4 regions of the Virgibacillus ainsalahensis genome follow, and region 4 is predicted to be linked to each of the others. Evidence: riboswitches for the same ligand, from Rfam matches in the RefSeq annotation. Region 4 holds a riboswitch; each other region holds the start of a gene.
The links. A riboswitch is a leader RNA that binds a small molecule or an ion and turns the genes downstream of it on or off. The one in region 4 is predicted to bind S-adenosylmethionine.
Positions count from the first base shown of each region.

Region 1: another riboswitch for S-adenosylmethionine. It lies ahead of ACZ427_RS18070 (OsmC family protein); the one in region 4 lies ahead of ACZ427_RS03105 (sodium:solute symporter family protein).
Region 2: another riboswitch for S-adenosylmethionine. It lies ahead of ACZ427_RS05460 (methionine ABC transporter ATP-binding protein); the one in region 4 lies ahead of ACZ427_RS03105 (sodium:solute symporter family protein).
Region 3: another riboswitch for S-adenosylmethionine. It lies ahead of ACZ427_RS19045 (O-acetylhomoserine aminocarboxypropyltransferase/cysteine synthase family protein); the one in region 4 lies ahead of ACZ427_RS03105 (sodium:solute symporter family protein).

Region 1 covers NZ_AP043943.1:3,636,630-3,641,814, reverse strand. Annotated here, with positions in the region: gene ACZ427_RS18085 (purine-cytosine permease family protein) at 373-1,773, shown strand; gene ACZ427_RS18080 (DinB family protein) at 1,816-2,352, opposite strand; gene ACZ427_RS18075 (DJ-1/PfpI family protein) at 2,486-2,785, opposite strand; SAM riboswitch class I at 2,983-3,106, shown strand; gene ACZ427_RS18070 (OsmC family protein) at 3,191-3,649, shown strand; gene ACZ427_RS18065 (ferritin) at 3,775-4,278, shown strand.
Region 2 covers NZ_AP043943.1:1,164,457-1,169,641, reverse strand. Annotated here, with positions in the region: gene ACZ427_RS05465 (methionine ABC transporter permease) at 5-673, opposite strand; gene ACZ427_RS05460 (methionine ABC transporter ATP-binding protein) at 663-1,694, opposite strand; SAM riboswitch class I at 1,887-1,999, opposite strand; gene ACZ427_RS05455 (thioredoxin family protein) at 2,072-2,386, opposite strand; gene ACZ427_RS05450 (toprim domain-containing protein) at 2,456-2,830, opposite strand; gene gcvH (glycine cleavage system protein GcvH) at 2,950-3,333, opposite strand; gene ACZ427_RS05440 (arsenate reductase family protein) at 3,391-3,756, opposite strand; gene ACZ427_RS05435 (acyl-CoA dehydrogenase family protein) at 3,874-5,185, opposite strand, start outside.
Region 3 covers NZ_AP043943.1:3,845,051-3,850,235, reverse strand. Annotated here, with positions in the region: gene megL (methionine gamma-lyase) at 1-240, opposite strand, end outside; gene rarD (EamA family transporter RarD) at 669-1,595, shown strand; SAM riboswitch class I at 1,688-1,803, shown strand; gene ACZ427_RS19045 (O-acetylhomoserine aminocarboxypropyltransferase/cysteine synthase family protein) at 1,913-3,616, shown strand; gene ACZ427_RS19040 (SGNH/GDSL hydrolase family protein) at 3,970-4,815, shown strand; gene ACZ427_RS19035 (YpmS family protein) at 4,820-5,185, shown strand, end outside.
Region 4 covers NZ_AP043943.1:667,753-672,937, reverse strand. Annotated here, with positions in the region: gene sipW (signal peptidase I SipW) at 1-428, shown strand, start outside; gene ACZ427_RS03105 (sodium:solute symporter family protein) at 747-2,360, opposite strand; SAM riboswitch class I at 2,501-2,604, opposite strand; gene ACZ427_RS03100 (carbohydrate kinase family protein) at 2,983-3,939, opposite strand; gene ACZ427_RS03095 (MFS transporter) at 4,158-5,185, shown strand, end outside.

The DNA of each region.
Region 1 (5,185 bases), 890 kb from region 4:
TAATAGTTATGCACTTTTATGATGGTTGATTGGAGCGGAGGACCGTTGGAAAAGCAACAGTTGAGGATCCCGCAGAGTGAATTAAAGAACATAGCAGGTACGTGTCGCCCCCCCCTCGAGGTCCGCGAAGTGTATCAGGCTGCGGTTTAAGCAACAACAATCTTCATAAAAATCTTTGCCTAAATAACGAGAATTGTCAGTATTATGTATCATTATTAAGATGGACGCAGTATTGAGTAGATATAGCCATTTATTTAGTTTATTCGCCAAAAAAAGCGCCATATCGGCATTTGTATATTTTTGCTCTTATTGATATATTAAAAAAGTTGCGCTTTCATGTGAAAAACTATACAAGATAAGGAGTTGATATTCATGGCATCTAATCAGACTACAGGTCACACAAACAATGAAGCGTCAGGGGATGACTATTCACTCGACAGGGTGCCGCGTGACAAGAGAAATATGGGATGGCTAAGTATTACCAATATTACGTTCGGAATTGCAACGGCAATTTTCTACTTCCAAATGGGTAGTGTAATGGCACTACAGTTTGGTGCAATTAACGCAATTATATCAGCTATATACGCAATTGTTGTTGCCGGCATATTGGGAACATTTATTGCATATCTATCTGCAAAATCGGGGATGAACGTAAACTTACTATCCCGTGGTGGCGGATTTGGCTATATTGGAGCGTCTCTAACCTCATTTATCTATGCCACGAATTTTATTATGTATTGTGCGCTGGAAGGCATGATATTAGTCACTGCCGTCCACGAATTCTTCCCAGTTATCCCACAATGGGCGTTAATTATTTTCTTTGGATCACTCGTCATTCCGTTAAACTGGTTTGGGATCAAGCAATTGGATAAACTGCAAAAATGGTCGCTGCCTTTGTTCGGCGTTTTTTTAATTGCAGCAATCGTAATGGCCTCAATGACACCTTCCCTCTATGAAGGTAGCTTCTGGACCTATATGCCAGAAGGGGTTCAAGTAGGTGGTACAGCGCTATTGCTTTGTATCGGGATGCAGCACGGGATCATGGGACTGACACCGTTGCTCGCTTCTGATTATGCCCGTTTTCTTAAACCGAAAGATACGAAATTTGGCATCTTTGCCATTGGCTTTATTCCGCAAATCTTCTGTTTTGGTGTGATGGGAGGTCTTGGTATCTGGTTTGGTGTTCGCCTGGGAGAACCGAATCCTGGTGTATACATCGTACTACTGCTAGGTATCTGGGGTGTTTTATTTACAATGATCACACAGGTAAGAATCAATATTACCAACATCTACAGTGGTTCTCTTTCCCTGTCTTCCTTTTTTGAAAACATCTTTAAATTTACACCGGGCAGACGTTTCTGGGTAGTTATTACAGGTATCTCTGCGATTGTCTTAATGCTTGGTGGCATCGTGAATCATCTGGAAATGGCAATGACATTCCAAGGGGTCTTTTTGATGACATGGGCTGCTATTCTAGTAACAGATGCGGTCATCGTCAAGCGAATTCTTAAGATTGGCCCAGGCTATTATGAAGCCAAACAGGAAAACCTGCATAAGTGGAACCCTGTTGGTGTTGCATCATTATTGATAGCCAGTGGTTTAGGAACAATTGCTGCATTAGGCTATATGGGTACGTTCCTGCAAAGTACTGCCGCATTCTTTGCAGCAATACTTGCAGCGATTCTTACCGTAGTCCTTGCAATTACAACAAAAGGTAAATTCTATATCATAAAAGAAAACCCTGATGTTCACAAACAAGATTATATCGCATAAAAATAAACCCTCTACTCGTGTGAGTAGAGGGTTTTGTTTTTATTATTTTTGATTCTGATCATATTTTACTGCTAAATCGAAATGGTGTTGTTCATGGATTGCTACTAAGTGAATGCTTTGAATGACGTTTGGGTAGTGGGCAATCGGGTCGGGATAGCGAATTTGGCCGGCCACACGTTCATCGATAGCAGCAACTTTTTCCTTCAATTTGGCTGTTTCGGTGTTGAGCAGCTGCCAAACCTCTGTGAAGTGGTATTTCTGACTCAGATTATTTGGCGGTATTAACAGAAAAGGCGCTTTCATTGGTCGTTTCTTCGTTTGCTTGTATTCCTCATAAATATTATGACTCTTTGTTTGATACGGACGTTTCTTGCGTAGATGTGCATAAGGCTGCATCACTGGAAGATAAAAAATGGAAACCCTTCGCACTAACCTTACCATAAGCACGAGATGATAGACTGTCTCGCCAATCGACCATTTATCCGTTAGTGGACGTTCCCATGCGTCCTCCACCTTTTCATCTATGTACCGAAAAAAATCATTACGTTGGTCTTCTACCAGCTGAAAATAAAATTGCATCTGCTCACTTTTCAAGGGATATTCACCTTCTAAACCTATAATGGATATTTCGTTCTCCTTGTGAAATCTGTTTATCTACGACTTACAATTCAATGCCTTATTCCGCAATTACCTGCCCCGTTCATGAAAATATTTATTGCACAAATTCAATCGTTTTAGCTGTTCTCTCAGCAGTTGCTTTCCCCATTATTTGCTCTACAAGGTAGAGTGCCATATTAATTCCTGAAGAGACCCCGCCGGAAGAAATGAAGTTACCATCATGCACAACTTTACTATCGGATAAAACGCGAATATGAGGATACTTTTCTTGTACAATTTTCAACGCTGAGTGGTGGGTAGTAGCTTTCTTTCCATCTAATAATCCAGTTTCACCTAATATGTACGCTCCGGTGCAGACGGAACAGATATATTCAATCGTTTTATGTTTCATCATCCAATCTTTTATCTTTCCCTTTGATTTAAAACTCCTGCATTGCTACTCCTCCTATGTATATAACTATTTCTACGCTATTGACCACATTCCTGCTTATTTAACAACTCTGCTATTACACTGAAATAAATTTCATGCAAAAATCGCTTGACTATTCTACTAATTCTGATAAGATTAATGACAATTACATAAATAGCTACTTCTTATCCAGAGAGAGGGAGGGACTGACCCGATGAGCTCTCGGCAACCGGTCTTAGAAGGGATTTTCCCCTTTTAAAACACGGTGCCAATTTCAGAGGAATGAATGCATTCCGAAGATGGGAAGGGGACGTGATGTCTAAGATTACCGCCCTTCCCCTTCATGGAGAAGGGCTTTTGTGTAAATAATAATAAAGGAGCGGATTATAAATGGCTGTACAAACAGTTAAGGCAAATGCAACACTCAAAGAAAATGTATTGGTGGAGACAGAAGCAAGGGGCCACAAACTGACCATTGATGAGCCGGCAAATCTTGGTGGAACCGACAAAGGCATGAATCCAGTGGAGGTGCTACTTTCCGGACTCGGCGCATGCCAGTCCATTGTCGCCCGTACCTATGCGGAAAAATTCGATATCAATCTGAACGCATTTTCCGTGGAGCTGGAAGGTGACATAGATCTTGACGGATTCCTTGGCAAAAGTGATGTCCGCCCGGGCTTTTCCACCATCCGCTATACCTACCACATCGAGACAGATGCACCCGAGGAGAAAGTGAATGAGTTTGTTGCATTCATCGAAAAACACTGCCCTGTCGGTGATACCATCGCCAACACAGTAGAAGTTGTATCTGGAGGGGTAGTGATCGAGAATCCGGTTGGGCAAAAATAAACAAAGAGCGCGCCGATTCATGAAAAGCAGATGATCTCAATCTATTGAATAAAACAGAATGCATCTTTCTTTATTATGTAACCACGAATAGTGTTATAATTAACTCACAAAGGAGGATGATTTCTATGTTGTCAAATAAGTTACAAGAAGCATTAATTAACCAAATGAACAACGAGTTTGCAGCATCCCATGAGTACATGGCGATGGCATCCTACTGTGAAACGAACAGCTATGATGGTTTTGCTAATTTCTTTATCCAGCAGGCGAAGGAAGAGCGTTACCACGGCATGAAAATTTACAATTACTTGAACGATCGTGGGATTCATGCGAAGTTTAAAGCACTTCCTGCACCGAAAAATGATTATGGTTCCGTTCTGGATACGTTCAAAAAAGGCCGAGAACAGGAAAGAGAAGTAACAAAATCATTCTATGAAATATCAGATATTGCAATGGATGAGAAGGAACATATGACATTATCCTTTGTCAGATGGTTCCTGGATGAACAGGTTGAAGAAGAGTCCATGTTTGAAACGCATATTGACTATATGGAGCGTATCAAAGATGATAATAATGCACTGTTTATCTATGAACAGCAGCTTGCCAAGCGGGAGTTTGACGAAGAAGATTAATTGGATAGATCAATAGAAAACTGCACTCCAAATCCGGGTGCAGTTTTCTATTGATCTGTAAAAATACCTATGGTTATTGATTCAATTAACATTCTCCAGGAATCGGGACTCATCGGGGGGATGAACGACTGAACGAAGAAGAAAAGCTGTCATTCGGTCACTCATCATGGGGATGAACGACTGAACGAAGAAGAAGAGCTGTCATTCGGGCACTCATCAGGGGGATGAACGACAGAACGAAGATGAAAAGCTGTCATTCGGGCACTCATCAGGGGGATGAACGACTGAACGAAGAAGAAAAGCTGTCATTCGGGCACTTATCAAGAGGATGAACAACCGAACGAAGAAAAAGAACCGACATTCGGGCACTTATCATGGGGATGAACGACTGAACGAAGATGAAAAGCTGTCATTCGGGCACTCATCAAGAGGATGAACAACCGAACGAAGAAAAAGAACCGACATTCGGGCACTCATCAAGGGGATGAACGACTGAACGAAGATGAAAAGCTGTCATTCGGGCACTCATCATGGGGATGAACGACTGAACGAAGAAAAAGAGCTGTCATTCGGTCACTCATCATGGGGATGAACGACAGAACGAAGAAGAAGAGCTGGCATTCGGGCACTCATCAAGGGGATGAACGACTGAACGAAGAAAAAGAGCTGTCATTCGGTCACTCATCATGGGGATGAACGACTGAACGAAGATGAAAAGCTGTCATTCGGGCACTCATCAAGAGGATGAACAACCGAACGAAGAGAAAGGGCCGTCATTCGGGCACTCATCATGGGGATGAACGACTGAACGAAGAGGAAGAACCGGCTTTCGGGCACTTATCAGGGGGATGAACGACTGAACGAAGAAGAAAAGCTGTCATTCGGGCACTCATCAGGGGGATGAACG
Region 2 (5,185 bases), 500 kb from region 4:
TCTATTATCTTTTATCCAATTTATTTGTAATGTAGTCTCCAACAAATTGAAAAATAAATACAATTAATACAATAGCTATCGTACAGAGGAAGACGACATCAAAATCACGTCGTTGGAAACCAAAGTAGTACGCATAATTTCCTAGTCCACCTGCACCAATAACACCAGCCATTGCTGTATAACCTATAAGCGCGATAGCCGTGACGGTTAAACCGGAAACAAGGGCTGGCATAGATTCTGGCAGCAATACCTTGAAGATAATGGTCCGCGTCTTAGCACCCATTGATTTTGCTGCTTCGACTACACCTTTATCTACTTCCTTCAATGCAATCTCTACAAGCCGGCCATAAAACGGTGCAGAACCAATAATCAGCGCCGGGAGTGCTGCATTGGGCCCACGAATTGTACCAATTAGAAAATCCGTGAATGGAAACAGTAATAAAATCAATATAATGAAAGGGATAGCGCGAAAAATATTTACCAATGCTGCCACGATAAAATTAATGTATTTATTCTGCCAAATTCCATCTTTCATCGTGAGAAATAATAAAAGCCCTAATACAAGTCCAAAAATGCATGTCCCTATTAATGCAAAAATTGTCATATAAAACGTTTCATACGTTGCTACCCAAAAATCCTGCATATCTATATTTGGAAATAAATTAGTTAACACCTGGGATTACCTCCATTTCTACAGAGGTTTTTTCATGTACAAAGGAGACAGCCTTCTCTACTTCTTCCGGCTCACCTTTCACTTGCACAAATAATGTTCCATAGGCACCCGCCTGTGTCTGGGTAATTTTCCCCTGGAGTATATTGATATCAATTGCAAATTTTTTAGCCAATTGACTGATGAGTGCCTGATTAGTTGTCTCCCCGATAAAATGAAGCCGTATGATTTTACCATCTTCATAGGTATTAACTAAATGAGTCACGCTGTCCTCTTCATCATTTCCTCCCATGACCTGTTCCACAAACTTCTTTGTTACAGGTTGTTCTGGATGTGAAAATAAGTCCAATACATCACCTTGTTCTATAATTTTCCCATTTTCCATTACCGCAACCTGTTTACAGATTTTACGTATCACATGCATTTCGTGTGTAATGAGGATGATTGTCAGACCCAACTTTTGATTGATATCGACTAAAAGGTCCAGGATTGCGTTCGTGGTTTCAGGATCAAGTGCAGAAGTTGCTTCGTCACAAAGTAATATCTTTGGGTTATTTGCTAATGCGCGAGCAATACCGACCCTCTGTTTCTGACCGCCGCTCAGTTGAGACGGATAAGCATTCTCTCTTCCTGACAGCCCCACTAAATGAATTAATTCCTGCACACGCGACTGTCTTTCCTTCTTTGAAATTCCAGCGATTTCGAGCGGAAAGGCAATATTATCCTTTACTTTTCTGGACCATAGTAAATTGAAATGCTGAAAAATCATACCAATTTCCTGGCGTGCAAGCCGTAGCTGATTCGTGTTTAATGCTGTTATTTCCTGATTATCAATCTCAATTCGTCCAGTCGATGGTTCCTCCAGTCTGTTAAGTAATCTGACAAAAGTACTCTTTCCGGCGCCACTATAGCCGATGACTCCGAATATCTCTCCTTCTTCTATATCGAGTGTCAGATCATCCACAGCAGTAATATGCTTTTTATCCGACTTGTAAAATTTACTTAAACTTTCTATAGTAATCAAACATAATCCTCCTCGTAAAAACTGCAACATCCAGTATAGCCTTAGTATACTCAACTTTTCGCCAGTTTTAATGGCAATAAAAGTATATTCCGTATTTACATAGTTAGAGCCACATTTTATACCGCCTTAACTGCAAATAAAAAACGCCTTTCTGTAAGAGAACAGAAAAGCGCAGTACATTACCTTTTCGTTCTCTCATCCACCAAAGTAATTACTTTGCAGGAGTTGGCACCTTTCAAACACCATCACGTTTGAAGGTTGCCGCGGTTTCATAGGGCCAGTCCCTCCACCGCTCATGATAAGAGATAATCGCATTCAACTGGAATTTAATATTTTAAATAATAGCACGCTCATTATTTTGTGTCAACACAAACAACCTAGCCTTTCACAAACAACTCCGGTTTATATTCCATTAAGTAATGGTATATATTTGCAATTGAATAAAACGTATATACTTTTTCTTTTATTTCGCTTTGTTCCATTATCAAGAGACATGGTACACTTTCTATTCTGTTTTCCTGCATAAATTCCGGGTACATGGAAGCATTCATTTCATAAAAAACATCTTCCTTATGTACGGATTCTATCTTGTCAAGCATGGTGCGCGCCAACTTACATGTTCCGCAAAATGGCGTGTAGATATATAATAGATATCGATCTTCCTGCAAGACTTCATTTGTTATCTGTTGCAAATTATCACCCTAAATCAAATGGAAAAACCAGGCCTCACTCTGTTGGTTGCAGGCCGGTTTTTCTTATACTTATAAATACTTGTTACCTTTCAATGCAAAAATCGGATTAACGGCAATGTGCTTGCTCAGTAAAGCAGTAGCGAGTATGTTTTCCGGGGTCGTTGCCACTTCCCGATATTCACTGCTAACGAAAATATGCTCAGCATGCGGCAGCTCTCGGGCTAATTGTCTCCGAAGCTTCACACCCGGCTCATCCTCATCAACCATTATAATGACATCCTTATGATCCAGATCATACGTCTCCAGAAGTTCATCAAAACGTTCTACACCAAGTGTACCGTTTGTACAAACAATCGTAACATCATCTGTTATTAGTTTCTCTATCTGTCTTTTGTCTGTTACTCCCTCAACAATGATCACCTTATCCGTTTCATGAGTTATCATCACATAGCACTCCTTATGAAATCAAGCAAGAAGCTTATTTACTTAAGTATATGATAAAACAATAGCTGACTATACACTTTTTAAAAAGTATAAGTCAGCCAGAGATATTTTTAGTTATTTTAGTCTTCTTCCGTAATCTCTTTGTACTGCTCTGCTGATAATAACTGATCCAGTTCAGACTCATCCGCAGGTTCTACAACAACCATCCAAGCTTTTTCATATGGCGATTCATTTACAAATTCAGGGCTGTCTTCCAGCTCCTCATTCACTTCTATGATTTTCCCGCTGACAGGAGCATACAGTTCTGAAACGGTTTTTACCGATTCCACACTTCCAAATGGCTCATCCAATTCAATTTCATCGCCAACTTCCGGAAGTTCAACGAATACGATATCTCCCAGTTCATCTTGTGCAAAATCTGTAATGCCGATGCGCAACCGACCTTCTTCCTTTTTAACCCATTCATGTTCTTTTGAGTATAAATTATCTTCCGGTAAACTCATAACCATCCCTCCATATAATCATTTCATTTCAACTATACAAGTTAAGCTTGAATTTTTCTAGTATTTATTCAGCCAATACTCCTGAAACATTTCTTCCTTAAATCCAACCGTTACCTTTTCGCCGTCTGTTACGATTGGTCTCTTTATCAGCATTCCGTCAGTAGCCAGAATTTCTGCCATTTCCCGTGTATCTGCTTCTTTAATTTTTTCTTTGATATTCATTTCACGATACTTTTTCCCGCTCGTATTGAAAAATTTCTTGGCAGGAAGGCTACTTTTTGCGATAAAGTCCAGGAGTTCTTCTTTAGTTGGTGTATTTTCAACAATATGTATACTGTTATATTCAACATTATTATCATCCAGCCATTTCTTTGCTTTTTTACAAGTTCCACAGTTGGGATACCAATAAAATGCAAGTGACATATCTTTAACCCCCATTTCTATTTGTTTACATTTAATTCTATCATGTTTCCTGCATGTATTGAAGTTTTATACAAATCAAAAGCCTCCTGTTATCCTACGACAGAAGGCTCCTTTCCTTTATACGGTATATTTTTCTTCTTTAATGATCTCAGCAGCTATCTCACGTTTTTTCGAAACCACGTTTGTTGGTGTGTGACGAGTCAGTTTCCTTAGAGATGAGAGCATCGTGCGTAAATTGTCTCCTTCTTCTACTGCAATCAATGTTTCTTTCGCATCTGCTTCCATACGATTAAATGCTTCTTGTACATACACTTGAGTGTAGAGAAGCTTCTGTATATTTTTCTCTTCACCTGATTTGTTAACCGCTTTTTCTGTTCGAAGGATGGCAGATTCCATGTTGTAGACTTCTGCAACCATATCTGCGAGGTTTACAAGAATTTCTTGTTCGTTCTCGAGCTTCTGTCCATATTTTTGTGCAGCAAGACCGGCACCCAGCAGAACGATTTTCTTCGCGTTTTTCAATAAATGCTTCTCCTGTTCCAACGCTTCTGTACCAACTTCTTCCGGCATCATCATTACTAATTCCTCTTGAAGCGTTTGAGCCTTTTGCAATAATGGCAATTCGCCTTTCATTGCTTTTTTCAGCAATGAACCAGGGACTAACAGACGGTTAATTTCATTTGTTCCCTCAAAAATACGGTTAATACGTGAATCACGATACATGCGTTCCACTTCATACTCTTGCATGAATCCATAACCGCCATGCATTTGTACAGCTTCATCCACCGCATGGTCCAGCAATTCAGTAGCCATATATTTACCCATGGAGCATTCAATTTGATATTCAGCAATTGCACGGGCGACTTCACGGCCATCTTTCAACTGCTCCTCATCCAATGCCCCCATTCGCTGTTCAAACAATCCTACAGTTCGATACACCGCACTTTCATTTGCATATATTTCCGAAGCAATTGTTCCAAGTTTTTCCTGTGTCAATGAAAAACTTGAGATTGGTGTATCAAATTGTTTTCGTTCATTCACATATTTTGTTGCAGCTGCCAATGCATTTTTTGATCCGCCAACTCCACCAATTGCCAGCTTATAGCGTCCTACATTCAAAATATTGAATGCAATCACATGACCGCGACCTTTTTCGCCTAATAGATTTTCCACGGGCACTTCCGCATCTTCTAAAACTAAAGTTCGTGTGGATGAACTTTTTATACCCATTTTCTTTTCTTCCGGTCCAGTGGAAACACCAGGGTATTCACGTTCTACAATAAATGCAGAAAAATGTTCACCGTCGATTTTAGCATAGACAATGAATACGTCGGCGAAAGCTGAATTGGTGATCCACTGCTTTTCACCATTTAATATATAGTGCGTTCCGGCTTCATTCAATTTCGCTGTTGTCTTTGCACCCAAAGCA
Region 3 (5,185 bases), 680 kb from region 4:
ACGCTCTCCTTTTTCAAGTGCCGCAATCCGCTCTTCTAGTATTGTTACTGTCGGGTTTCCGATTCGGGAGTAGACATATCCTTCCTCTTCACCGGCAAAGCGTCTTTCCCCTTGTTCTGCTGTATCAAATGTATAGGTTGATGTTTGGAATAATGGTTCAGCCAGGCTTCCGAGCATATCTTTTGAATCATATCCTTCGTGTATAACTGTCGTTTCAAAGTTTTTTTGTTTTTTTGACATGAAATAAACCTCCGTCAATTGTTTTTAAAACATTCTAACTACTATATTAACCTATAATACTATCGTTTGAAAGCGTTCATTCCTCACAGCTCATTTTTCCATGCTCTTATCGCATAATATGCTCCTTTTCAAACTTCGCAATTGATATAAAATACGATGTTGCGACGTACAATATCACTGGGTTGATTTCCGTTAGAGTTAAAAACATCAACCTTCAGTTCAAATTATGTCGCATTTTATCGTTTTTGTATCAAAAAAAATAATCTATTAGAAAACAGCCTTTTAAAGCGTGCTATTACAGGCAGCGGTTGGGATAGATCTACGGACCTTAGGCTAGCCCGCGGAGCCTTTTCGGATTGAGCAGGTAGATTGCTTAATCCGGTAATACCTTCTAAAATTGGTTTACTTCATTAATGGGGGAAAGAAGAATGAAAAACAACCAGGAAAAAATCGGAATTACATATGCGGCAGGGGCATATCTCTTATGGGGGTTTCTTCCAATCTATTGGAAAATGGTCGACAATGTTTCTGCCGGAGAAATACTGGCACAGCGAATTATATGGTCGTTTGCTTTTATGCTGGCAATTGTTTTAATTTCAGGGAAATTTCCCGCCTTCATCATGGAATGTAAACGAATCTGGAAGAAAAAGAAACAATTGCTTGGCATTAGCCTCGCCTCTATTTTTATCAGCCTGAACTGGCTGACATTCATCTGGGCGGTCAACAGTGATTATGTCGTCCAGGCAAGTTTGGGCTATTATATCAACCCACTTGTCAGCATTCTGTTGGGAATTATCGTATTAAAAGAGAAGTATACAGGAAGGCAGTTTCTCTCATTTATTCTAGCAGCTGTCGGTGTACTTTATTTAACCGTGAGTTTCGGTGTATTCCCATGGGTGTCTTTCGTTCTGGCATTTTCCTTCGCTTTTTATGGTTTATTGAAAAAGATGGTCGATCTCAGTGCTATGTTCGGTTTAACCATTGAAACATTGATTGTTACACCAATCGCCCTGATTTACGTCTTTACACTATCCGAAAATGCATTCTCTATGGCGACTCCTCTTTCCGCAACAAATCTCCTTTTAATGGGTGGAGGAGTGGTTACTGCAGTTCCATTATTGCTGTTTGCAAGTGGGGCTAAACAAATCCCGCTCGCTATGATCGGTTTTCTGCAGTACATTGCCCCAACAATTATGTTGTTTCTAGGTGTATTTCTATATAATGAACCATTCACGCAAGCACATCTAATCGCGTTTTTATTTATCTGGGCCGCATTAATTATTTATATGGCATCTTCATATAAACGGCCTGTTTCAAAACAAAAAAACGCCGGAGCAGGAAAAAGAAATACATAAAACAACTGTTCGAAAAATATTTATTTTGGCAAAATAGTTGACAGGCTGTCAGGCTTCAGCCTATAATGTTGAGTAATTCAGAAAAATTAAATCTCTTATCCTGAGTGGCAGAGGGAATAGGCCCTGCGAAGCCCGGCAACCTTAATGCAAGATGAAATTGCTTTAAAGGTGCCCCATCCTACAGGTCACATGATCTGGAAGATAAGAGGAGGACCGGTTCGAATATACGCCCTCTTCTTAGGAAGAGGGCTTTTTCATTCCTTTTCCAACGTTCCAGTACGATACCAAACCATCCAAAATCCAAGGAGGAATCATTCATGACTAACTTTCATTTTCACAACCCGGAAACAGTACTACTTCACGGAGGTCAGGAACCAGACCCTACTACAGGTTCACGGGCAGTACCAATCTATCAAACAACTTCATACGTTTTTCGTGATACAGAGCATGCACAAAATCTGTTCGGTCTGGCAGAACCGGGAAATATTTACTCCCGTATCATGAACCCAACCGTTGATGCTTTTGAACAGCGAATCGCTCAGCTTGAGGACGGTGTAGGCGCAGTAGCAACCTCATCCGGGATGGCTGCGATTACCCTTTCCATATTAAACCTGGCTTCTGCAGGAGATGAAATCATCGCCGACAGTAATTTATATGGTGGTACATACAATCTTTTCGTAAATACATTGCCGCGCTACGGAATCGATGTGAAATTGGTAGATGGTACGGATCATGAAGCAATACAGGCTGCCATTACGAATAAAACAAAAGCTATATTTGGCGAAATTATCACAAACCCAAGTCTTAATGTCTTCGATGTAGAGAAAGTAGCCGAAATTGCACACGACAATAACATTCCATTAATCATTGATAATACGTTTGCCACACCATATATGACAAAACCACTTGCATGGGGTGCTGATATTGTTGTCCATTCTGCAACAAAATGGATTGGTGGTCACGGCACGACAATTGGTGGTGTGATGGTCGACGGCGGCCGTTTCAATTGGAATAACGAAAAATTCCCTGGATTTACCGAACCGGATGACAGCTACAATGGGCTTCGTTATGCTGACCTGGGAGCTGCGGCTTTTGCCACAAAGTTCCGTGTACAGCTGTTGCGTGATATTGGTGCGGCATTAAGTCCTCACAATGCATTTTTATTATTGCAGGGACTAGAAACACTGCACTTGAGAATGGAACGCCACAACAAAAATGCTCAGGAAGTCGCTGCATACCTGCAAAAGCATCCAGCAGTTGAATGGATTAATTTCCCTGGTCTTGAGGAACATCCGTCCCACAACCTTGCAAAAAAATATCTAGCAGGCGGGTATGGATCTATAATCACTTTTGGAATTAAAGGCGGACGTGATGCAGGCAGAAAATTAATCGATGGTGTTAAACTCTGGTCCCATGTTGCCAATGTTGGGGATGCCAAGTCATTAATTATTCACCCTGCATCAACAACACATCAGCAATTAGGTGTCGAGGACCTTAAACAAAGTGGAGTAACGGAAGAATTGGTTCGGTTGTCCGTTGGAATCGAATCACCACAGGATGTTCTTGCTGATTTGGATCAGGCAATCACAGCTGCTACAGGTGAGCCGGGGTTGTATGAACCAACAGAAGAAGATGTAGTTAAATGGTTGCTATCTTCCCCATTTGACCGCAGTAATGGTGGTATACGCAAGAAGGTGATTGCAACAGTTTCAGCCGATCAAGCCAGTGAGAAATTGGAAAAAATTGGATTTGAAGTAATTGCCATTGATGAAGTATCGAATGCTCCGGATGAAGCAGATGCCATTTGGGTAAAAGATCAACAAGTTTCTGCATCCATTATCGAAGAAGTTGCCAATAAACAAGGAAAGATCCTATGGGCCGAAAACGCTTCTGATGTCGATCAGAAATCACAGGAAAATGCTGATAAAGCAGGCATATCGATCGTAACAGGCAAAAACCCTTATGATCAGGCGATTCGTTTACGAGCGAATCAAGCTTCCCGCGTAGGTGCCCAAGTTTAACAAAAGCCAATGAATTATCACTTCCTGTCGCTGGATGATCAATCCCGTAGGCACTTGACCATCCAGCGCCTTGGAAGTTATATTTCAACATGAATATAAGTTGTAACAATATCTTAACGTTTAAAATCCTTATATATTGGAAAAAATATATATGTCACATCAATCTATAAATCGCCTTTTTGCAAGGCGATTTTTTAATCTGTAAAATGAAAGTAACATATAGAAAAATTAGCCCCTTATACTTATAATAGGGAACTATATAATATCACAACATGGATGTGATACAGTTGAGGAGAAAGCACTTTTTTATTGCAATTATGGTTTTTATTCTTTTGGGGGGAATCTTTTTTTGGATGAATCGTCCCACAGCCAACTTTGATGATGTGACAATCCCACAGGAAGAAGACGTTGAAGTATCTGAGGAAAAGGAAGAAGAAAATCCAGAACCCGAACAGGAGGAACCTGAAGATGAGCATGTAACAACGGAAGAAGGACCTACACACCGACAGTTTTCCCAAATTGTCATGGAAGGATTACAAAATGCAATCAATTTTCTTTCCAAACGGGAGTCACGTATAGTCGCTATCGGTGATTCACTCACACAAGGTGTAGGTGCATATAATGAAGAAGGTGGATATGTCGGCATATTAGACCGCGCAATCAATGAAAATAATCAAATTGTTACGATTGATAATTTTGGTAAACGCGGGAATCGGTCCGTCCAGCTGCTGGAACGCCTGAATGATCCGGGAATTTCCTCATCTCTTGCGCAGGCGGATATCACATTAATAACAATCGGTGCAAATGACATTATGAAAATAGTAAAAGAGAACTTTACGAACCTGAAATTGGAGGATTTTGACCAGGGGCGAAGGCAATTTGAAGAAAGACTGAAAGAAATCATCACAACCATACAGGACATCAACCCAAAATCAGAAATTTATCTGATTGGTTTTTACAATCCTTTCCAACAATATTTCCAGGAAATTGAAGAACTGGGCATCATCGTTGAGGACTGGAATAATACGAGTAAAAAGATTGCAGCAGAAGAAGAGACAGTAACCTTCATCCCTACCGTCGACCTGTTTGATGATACGGACGTTGAGTTATTCGCAGAGGATCATTTTCACCCGAATGATTTTGGCTATCAGCGGATAGCACAAAGAGTATTGGATTATATTACAAACGATGAAGGATGAGGTAATGATGGCAAGAAAAGAACGTCGCCAGCAGAAAAACAAATGGAAAAATTTATTTTACGGTTTGCTGATCATAAACGTCCTTTTCGTCGTTATGATACTGGCACTCATTTTTTGGCCGGTTTCAGAGGTGCCAATGTCTGAGCGCGATTCACAGGAAGCAGTGGAAAGCTCTGAATTTACAATCCGTACATCAAAGCAGAATTTAAACCAGCTGGTAAATGGCTACCTTGATCAATTGTTAATAGGATCTGATCACCAGTACAGTATATCATTGGAGGAAGATGTCCATTTAATGGGGGAACTACCTGTTTTCTCATCCACTGTACCGCTATCTGTGCATTTCGAACCGCTTGTACAGGAAAACGGA
Region 4 (5,185 bases):
TCCTATCGGGGTCCATGGAACCAGGTATTCAAACAGGTTCCGTCATCGCTGTGAAATCTGTTGCCGACGGTGAGAAATCAAACTTTCAGGCGAATGATGTCATTACATTTGTTGGAGAAGAGAATAATTTAATCACCCACCGAATTACCGAGGTAGCTTCCACAAATGATGGTGTTGTTTATACGACCAAGGGTGACAATAATAATGCAGTCGATTCATCCCCCGTTGTAGCAGAAAATGTTGTCGGGCTCTATACTGGATTCACCGTCCCCTATCTGGGTTATGTCATTAATTTTGCCCAGTCTGCCAATGGGAGTATTTTATTTATGATTATTCCTGGTGTGCTGCTGCTTGGCTATGCTGCATTTACGATCTGGCGGACGTTAAGGCATTTGGATGAGGGAAAGCGTGCAGGGAGTGTGGAATGATTTGGTTTGGTGGGACGGAGGGACAGGTACCTCGTCCCAGTAGAGAAACGATAAGTTAAGATGTTCCTGAGAGATTAAAAGCGGAAGAGTAGAAGGATTCGGTTAACCAATCAGCTAAATGGCAGCCAATCCCTTTACCGGAAAAAATGGAAGAAAAGAGAATCTATTCTATCAAGAAATGAATTTGACCAATCAAAAACCTCAGATTCAATTTAATCTGCAACCCGCCGGGACAATGAACCTGTCCCTCTGTCCCCCCTTTTTTCCAAAACAGATGCAATTTAGGAGCAGGAATACCGCCCCTTTATTCGCATCGGATTACAAATTAGATGCTTCGGATAGGATTTGCTGTTGTTCTAGTTTCGGGCGGAAAAAGCGGATGGCTGCAATGAAAAAGCACAGGATTGCCGCAAACATAAATAGACCGAATAAACCATTTTGATAAAGTGGAGCAAAATAAAGCACATTTAATAACGTGAACAAAATACCACCGGTTACGCTAATATAAGCTAAACGGTTTGCTTTTTGAAAAATCCAATCGGCTTTTTTGTCCATGAGTGTCACCAGTGTGATACTCAGGATATTGATGGAACTGCCAACCCAGACAGGGTGAATGTTCAAATAGAATTCATTTGGATGCCAGTCACCGAGGTAATACCATAGCAGACCACTCGCAAATCCCATAAATAATGCGGTGACAACTGCGCGTTTCGTAACAACAGGCCAAAAGAGTGCTGCTACGACCGGCGCGAATGTTGCGCTGTTTCGAATGGTCCAGGCAAGTACATTCCACCAGGCGGATTGCTCTGTACGCATTAATCCAAACACAATCATTAATACCGTTAAAAGCAGCAATGAAATTTTCGTATATTTAATCAGCTGATTTTCTGTTGCAGCCGGTTTCAACGAACTTCCCACATCTCTTCCAAGACTTGTTGCCCCGGAAAATTGGCATGGGCCTCCCCACCCGAGCGCACATGCCCATACACCAAGGAAAAACAGACCTACAAGCGGTGCGGGCAGTACTTCCATTAGATATTGAGGAATCGCAATAAGTCCCGTTTGGGCATCAGGCACAACGATGCTTGCGGCAATTCCAAATAAAACACCGCCGACAATGAATGGGACTGCCATAAACCCTGCCATGATCAATCCTTTTTGTCCTTCTTCCGGCGAGCGTGAAGAAAGTGCCATCTGGAAAGCAGCCTGGGCAAGGATAACATTCACCAGAAATGTCCCGAACCATACGACAATCACTTGCAGTCCAACACTGCCAAAGTCAAACATTTCCGGTCTGTCGATGGCAAGTGTACGCAGGCCGTCGATGCCCGGATTGAGGAAAAAGGCGATCGCCCCAATGATAATCATGATTCCAAACAAAACCATATTCATTGTTTGCGTAAAAGCGATGGACCACATGCCGCCAGCCTGCAGATAAACGAAAAGCAGGATGGCGGTAAAAGCCACGGAAAGCGGCAGGGAAATCCCGGTGAACACATGAATGGCCGAAGCGAATGCAATTGCAGTTGCTACAGACCACATCGGAAACGCAAAGGCGGTAATGGCACCAGAAACACCCTTAGCCGTACGTCCATATTTATCACCAATCATACCGGAAACAGTGACAAGCATTTTTTTCCGAAATGAACGGATAATTAAAAAAGCAATGATGAAAATTTGCACCATTTCTGCCACCCCATACCAAACTGCTGAGATGCCGCTCAGATAGGAAAGCTCAAGAATAGAAATATAGGTAGAACCAGAAAATAATCCAGTTATACAAAAGGCAACAATCCATTTATTAAAATTTCGATTGCCAACAAAATAGCTGTCTTTTTTCGTCAAGCGACGTTTGGCAAATTGACCAGCAATAATCAGTGCAAACGTATAGCCAATTGCAAGAATGATAATCCAAACACCATATTCTGTCATGTTGTCCCCACTCCTTTTATGTTGAATAATAAGATAATAATACTAGGATTTAAGCTTGAAATCTTCCAAGGTTAAACAAGTAATAGAGAAAAGCCCACTTCCAAATAATAAGAAGAGGGCTTAAATAATTCAGATTCCTCTTCTTATCTTTCAGACATTTGTCTGATGGAATTGGCACAGTACTTGTAAATAGCCTGTTGCCGAGGTATCAAAGGGCCATTCCCTCCACCTCTCTTGATAAGAAGTCCGCTTATGTAATTGTATATAATTTACAATGTTTCGACAAATAAGTCAAGGGGGACGGAGGGACAGGTACCTCGTCCCAGTACAGAAACAATAAGCTAAGATGTTCCCGACGGATTAAAAGCGTAAGAACGGCAGGTAATAGAATAACCAAACAGCTAAATGGCAGACAATCCCTTTACCGGATTTTAGAAAACTTGGCCTGTTCGACTAGCTTTTATGATGGGAAAGCCGTAGCCTGAGCTTATGTAGTAAGATAGTTTTATGCTTTCTTAACTGCTAAAAAGAATCTATTCTATCAAGAAATGAGTTTGATCAGTCAAAAACCCTCAATTCAAACTGCACCCTGTTGGGACAATGAACCTGTCCCTGCGTCCCCCTAAACTTCATCTAATGCTGGCAATGCTGTTAGTGAGCCAACTTTTGTGCAGACTTGTGCTCCGACGATATTTGCGAAATACACAACCTCCTGTAGAAAATCGAAATCGGCATGGACATCAGCACTGTTTTCTTTTAATCTTTTGGAAAATTGATAAAGCACTGCACCGATAAAGGCATCGCCCGCACCAGTCGAATCAATGGATTTCACCGGTTTACTTGGGACAAGCTTCTCCTTCTTACCATTAGATATCACAGAGCCTTCTTTTCCCAGCGTAACGGCAACGATATCCGCTCCGAGCTGGTGAAGTGTGTCAACGCCCTTATGTATATCCTGCTCCTGTGTGATAATTTCTAATTCCTCTGCACTTACTTTCACAAAATCAGCATAGAAAAGTGCCTGCTTTGAACGTTCAATAAATCCCCGTTCATTCCCTTTCCACAAATCTCCCCGGTAATTTGGGTCAAAGGAAACAAATTTTTTCTTGTCCTTTGCCTGACGCATTAATTCAAAATACGTTTCCTTCAATGCACCATCCAGGAGTGCTGTTGCTGAGCCAAAATGAAGCACAGAGGAATCCAGAAGTCTATCAACCGGTAGTTCATCCAACTGTAGGTTTTTATCAGCGCCTCGATTAAATTGGAAATCGCGTTCGCCATCTGCTTCCAGGGATACAAAGGCCATTGTTGTCGACAGGTTTTCATCTTTTAACACGAAGGATGTCTCTACATTATATTGGTTGAGAGTTTCGATCAAAAATGTCCCAAACGCATCATTTCCGACTTTTCCCACCATGGAAGATTTCTCCCCCAATTTAGCTATTGCTGCGGCTACATTTGCAGGCGCTCCCCCTGCCATTCTCTTAAAATTTTCTCCATCCTTTAACGCAACACCTACATCGGTACAGAACATATCGATTAATAATTCCCCAACACAGCATACATTTGCTTCACTCATTATTTCGTCCTCCATAATATTTATTTTTTCAATCTGACTTCTAGAATAGTATGACACACAACTGTCTTCAAATATTTCAATCATTTTTAGTGTTTTGGTCGTTGACAGTTATATTGAAATCGTTTAAACTATCACGTAATCGATTACGTAAACGATTAACTTTTTTTACTATTATATCCTAAATCACAAAAAAATTAAACAAAAATGGAGGGAAAAACATGCAAACTTTCACCAACAGTAAGTATTGGTTTTCTTCAGGCTATTTATTCCTATTCTTTATCACCTGGTCAATTTGGTGGTCCTTTTATGCGATTTGGCTAAATAACACACTAGGGTTAAGCGGTGCTCAAGTTGGAACCGTTTACTCTTTCAATTCATTTAGTGCATTGCTATTCATGTTATTTTATGGGGTTATACAGGATAAATTAGGAACGAAAAAGCATTTAATATGGTTTCAAAGTATTGTCCTGATTTTCATTGGTCCTTTTCTGATTTATGTATATGAGCCCTTGCTAGTTTCTAACTTTTATCTTGGTGCAATATTAGGTTCTATTTATTTAGGTGCAGGTTTTGTTGCAGGTGCTGGATTTCTTGAATCCTATACCGAAAAAATCAGCCGTAAATATAATTTTGAATTTGGAAAATCGAGAATGTGGGGTTCTCTGGGTTATGCTGTTGCTGCATTTGGCGCCGGGACACTACTAAGCATCAATCCACATATTAACTTTTGGTTGGCTTCTGCTGCGGGTGTTCTCTTTTTTATTTTGAATTTTTTCTTCAAAGTAGATATATCAGATCAGGAAGAAAAAGATACAAGTAATATTTCAAAGAAAGATATAGCCTTCATCTTTAAAAGTAAAGTGTTCTGGTTTCTATTAATCTATTTATTTGGCACTGTTTGTATCTATACTGTATATGACCAACAATTATTTCCTGTATACTTTGTTGACCAATTTGCTGATGAAGCAACAGGAAATCAGATATATGGATATTTGAACTCCTTCCAGGTGTTTGTAGAAGCCCTTTTCTTATTCCTCGCACCGTTTATTGTTAATAAAATCGGTGTGAAGCAATCATTAGTGCTAGCAGGTAGTGTGATGGCTTTTCGTATTGTTGGCTCTGCTGCTGTATCCAGTGCAATTGGAATATCTTTTATGAAGTTACTACATGCTGTGGAGCTTCCAATCCTGTTAATTGGGGTATTTAAATATATTTCAATGAATTTCGATGCTAGAATGTCTGCAAC